2 regions of the Streptomyces sp. NPDC101225 genome follow, and region 2 is predicted to be linked to the other one. Evidence: riboswitches for the same ligand, from Rfam matches in the RefSeq annotation. Region 2 holds a riboswitch; the other holds the start of a gene.
What was found. Region 2 has a riboswitch for S-adenosylmethionine ahead of thrC (threonine synthase). Riboswitches for the same ligand answer to the same signal wherever they lie in the genome.

Region 1: linked by a shared signal. The riboswitch ahead of ACIRPX_RS12785 (aminotransferase class V-fold PLP-dependent enzyme) and the one ahead of thrC (threonine synthase) in region 2 are both predicted to bind S-adenosylmethionine.

What each region holds. Positions count from the first base shown of each region.
Region 1 covers NZ_JBIWOE010000007.1:110,451-112,646, reverse strand. The annotation lists gene trpD (anthranilate phosphoribosyltransferase) at 1-581, shown strand, start outside; SAM riboswitch class IV at 695-811, shown strand; gene ACIRPX_RS12785 (aminotransferase class V-fold PLP-dependent enzyme) at 974-2,196, shown strand, end outside.
Region 2 covers NZ_JBIWOE010000027.1:102,545-104,740, forward strand. The annotation lists gene ACIRPX_RS31070 (glucosyl-3-phosphoglycerate synthase) at 61-1,005, opposite strand; SAM riboswitch class I at 1,136-1,292, shown strand; gene thrC (threonine synthase) at 1,310-2,196, shown strand, end outside.

The DNA of each region.
Region 1 (2,196 bases), on a different contig from region 2:
CCTTCTGCTTCGCCATCAAGTTCCATCCGGCGCTGCGCCACGCCGGCGCCGCGCGCGGCCAGCTGGCGATCCGCACGGTGTTCAACATCCTCGGTCCGCTGACCAACCCCGCCCAGGTGCGGGCCCAGGCGGTCGGGGTCGCCGACCCGCGGATGGCACCGGTCGTCGCGGGCGTCTTCGCCGAGCGCGGCAACTCCTCGCTGGTCTTCCGCGGGGACGACGGACTGGACGAGCTGACCACCACGGCCACCTCCCGGGTGTGGATCGTCCGTGACGGCAAGGTCACCGAGGAGACCTTCGACCCCCGGGAGGTCGGCATCGAGCTGGTGCCGGTCGAGGCGCTGCGCGGCGGCGACCCGTCGTACAACGCCGAGGTGGCCCGCAGGCTCCTCGACGGCGAAAAGGGGCCGGTACGGGACGCCGTGCTGCTGAACTCGGCGGCCGCGCTGGTGGCCCTCGACCCGGGTCCGGCTCCGCTCGCCGAGCAGATCCGGACCGGGATGGCCAGGGCGGCGGAGTCGATCGACTCCGGCGCGGCCAAGCGGGCGCTGGAACGCTGGGTGGCGGCCAGCAACGCGTAGGGCCGCCCGGCAATTCACAGCCTCAGCGGCAACGGCAGCGGCAGCGGGATCGCGGTCCCGGCATCCGGACACGGGTTGCGGGACCGCGATCACGTCACGTACGTTCCCTTCCAGGTCATGAGTGACAGTCATGAGGCCCCGGCCGACTGTCCGGCAACCCTCCGTCCGTGGCGGGGTGCCCCGGGTGAGGACCAGGCCGTGGGCAGCGAGGTCCACGGCAAGCGCGGATCCCTCGTACACCAGGGGTCCTGGTCGTCGAGGAGCCCTCTGTGAGCAAGCGAATGCGATAGGGCGTCGAGCCCCGCCTCCGCACACCCCCTTTCCCCCTTTTCCCGTGCTCGAGCCGTACCCGCTCGCACGGTGAATCCGCTTGCCCCTCACAGGAGTTCGCCATGTCCCTCGCCACCGCCACCGCCGCCGCCACCGCCGCCGCCACCGCCGCCGCCACCGTCGCCGCGGCCCGGTCCGTCCGCGCCCCGCTGCCCGTCCTGGGCCGGGACGTCACCGTTCCGCTCGTCACCGGCGGCGAGGTCGGCTACGCGGCGCTCGACTACGCCGCCAGCGCGCCGGCCCTGCAGCGCGTCTGGGACGACGTGGCGGCCTACGCCCCCTACTACGGCAGCGTCCACCGCGGTGCCGGGTACCTGTCCCAGCTGTCGACCGAGCTGTTCGAGAACGCCCGCCGCACGGTCGCCGAGTTCCTGGACTGCCGCACCGACGACCAGCTGGTCTTCACCCGCTCCACGACCGACTCGCTGAACCTGCTCGCCCGGGCGCTCCCCGCCGGCTGCCAGGTCTTCGTCTTCGAGACCGAGCACCACGCCGGCCTGCTGCCCTGGCAGGACGCCCGCGTCACCTACCTGGACGCGCCGCGCACCCCGCAGCAGGCCGTGGCGGCCCTGGCACGCGCCCTCGCCGACCGCGACCCCCGCGGTCCGGCGCTGGTCTGCGTCACCGGCGCCTCCAACGTCACCGGCGAGCTGTGGCCGGTGCGGGAGCTGGCCGCCGCCGCGCACGCCCACGGTGCGCGGATCGTGCTGGACGCCGCGCAGCTGGCTCCGCACCACCCGCTGTCCGTACAGGACCTCGACGTCGACTGGGTCGCCTTCTCCGGGCACAAGCTGTACGCGCCCTTCGGTTCCGGCGTGCTGGCCGGCCGCGCCGACTGGCTGCGTGCGGCGGAACCGTACCTGGCGGGCGGCGGCGCCAGCCGCAAGGTCGCACGGCGGGAGGACGGGGGAGTGGACGTGGAGTGGCACGCCGGCGCCGCCCGCCACGAGGCGGGCTCGCCCAACGTGATCGGCGCCCACTCCATCGCCTCGGCCTGCAAGGCCCTGACCGAGGCGGGCTTCGACTCCCTGGTCGCCCGCGAGCGGCACCTGATCGGCAAGGTCCGCGCGGGTCTGGCCGACGTCCCGGAGGTCAGGATCCTCTCCCTCTTCGGCGACGAGGCGCCCCGGGTCGGCGTGATCTCCTTCGTCGTCGAGGGCTGGAACAGCTCCCACTTCGCGGCCGCCCTGTCCGCCGAGTACGGCATCGGCGTCCGCGACGGCCTGTTCTGCGCCCACCCCCTGCTGCGCGCCCTCCTGGGCAGCGACCCCACGACCCGGGGCGA
Region 2 (2,196 bases):
ACGCTCAAACGTTTGGTTGCCCCTCGCGGGTGGACCGTATACGGCGTGTGACCGGCGGTCTCAGGCCACCCGGCGCTCGGCGTACTCGGCGATCTCCGCCATCGGCGGGCGTTCCTCGGTGTCCACGGAGTAGGTCCGTGGCTCGAAGCCGTCCTCACCGCGCTCGAACTGGGTCAGCGACGGCCGCACGAGATGCCCGCGGGCCAGCCTCAGCTGCGCCGTGCGGTAGATCGCGGCGGCCATACGGCCCAGCGCCTGACCGTCCTGGTGCCGGTGCTTGCGCACCCCGACGTCGACCTGGGCGAGCGCGTCGAGACCCACCAGGTGCAGGGCGTCGACCAGCATGCCCAGCTCCACGCCGTAGCCGACCGGGAAGGGCAGCTGCTCCAGGAGGCTGCGGCGGGCCGCGTACTCGCCGCCGAGCGGCTGCACGAAACCGGCCAGCTGCGGCCAGTGCATGTTCAGCAGGGGGCGCGCCATGAGCTCGGTGACCCGGCCGCCCTGGCCCGCCGCCCCCGCGAGCGGGCGGTCGTACATGCCCTTGACCAGATCGACCTCCGGATCGGTGAGCAGCGGGCCCACGATCCCGGAGACGAAGTCGGAGGAGAACTCCCTCAGATCGGCGTCGATGAAGCAGACGACGTCCCCCTCCGTGACGAGCAGGGAGCGCCACAGGACCTCGCCCTTGCCGGGCGCGGCCGGGATGCGCGGCAGGATCTCGTCCCGGTGCACCACCCGCGCGCCCGCCGCGGCGGCCACCGCGGAGGTGCGGTCGGTGGACCCCGAGTCGACGACGACGATCTCGTCGACCAGCGGGACCTGCTGCATGAGGTCGTGACGGATGACGGCGACGATCTCGCCGACCGTCTCCTCCTCGTTGAGCGCGGGCAGGACGACGGAGACCGACTGACCCGTGCGCTGTTTGGCGGCCAGTATCCCGTGGAGCGGGCGGTCGGCCACGGACCAGGAGCGGGTGCGCAGCCAGCGCTCGACTTCTTCCAGCACGGTCGGCGGCTCCTCACTGTTGTCTCGCGTTACGGACGGCTCTCTCAACTGTCCTGGTCGTCGGTTACAGTCTTGAACAACGCCGATGACCATCGCATGTCCGGGGTCACCGCCGTTCACAACCGCATACAGCTCATCCAGAGGGGCAGAGGGAAACGGCCCGATGAAGCCCCGGCAACCCTCCAGCCGGTACTCGTAGATCACTGCTGATCGTTCCGCGAGGCTCTCCGGCTAGGGAAGGTGCCAAATCCGTCTCACGGCGAGATGCGTCGTGAGGAAGATGAGGAGAAAGGGCCTCGCCTCCATGGCTGCGCAGACTGCTGCAAGCACCACCGACTCCACCACCGTCGACCTCGGCCCCGCCGCCGCCCTGAGCTGCCGCGAGTGCGGGCACCGGGTGCCTCTCGGACCGGTCTTCGCGTGCGAGGAGTGTTTCGGCCCGCTCGAGATCGCGTACGACTTCTCGGCCTACGGCACCGAGGAGCTGCGCAAGCGGATCGAGGCGGGCCCCGCGAACATCTGGCGCTACGCGCCCCTGCTGCCGGTCCCGGCGGACGTGGCGGACAAGCCGAACATCAACCCCGGCTGGACCAAGCTCGTCAAGGCCGACAACCTCGCCCGCGAGCTGGGCGTGAGCGGCGGCCTGTACGTCAAGGACGACTCCGGCAACCCGACGCACTCCTTCAAGGACCGCGTGGTCGCGCAGGCCCTGGAGGCGGCGCGCGTCTTCGGCTTCACCACGCTGTCCTGCTCCTCCACCGGCAACCTGGCCGGTGCCGTGGGCGCGGCGGCGGCCCGCGCCGGCTTCCGCTCGTGCGTCTTCATCCCGCACGACCTGGAGCAGGGCAAGGTCGTCATGGCGGCGGTCTACGGCGGCGAGCTCGTGGGCATCGAGGGCAACTACGACGACGTGAACCGTTTCTGCTCCGAGCTGATCGGTGACCCGGCCGGCGAGGGCTGGGGCTTCGTGAACGTCAACCTGCGGCCGTACTACGCGGAGGGGTCCAAGACGCTGGCGTACGAGATCTGCGAGCAGCTCGGCTGGCGGCTGCCGGACCAGCTGGTGATCCCGATCGCCTCCGGCTCGCAGCTCACGAAGATCGACAAGGGCCTGCAGGAGCTGATCCGGCTCGGGCTCGTCGAGGACAGGCCGTACAAGATCTTCGGCGCCCAGGCCGAAGGCTGCTCGCC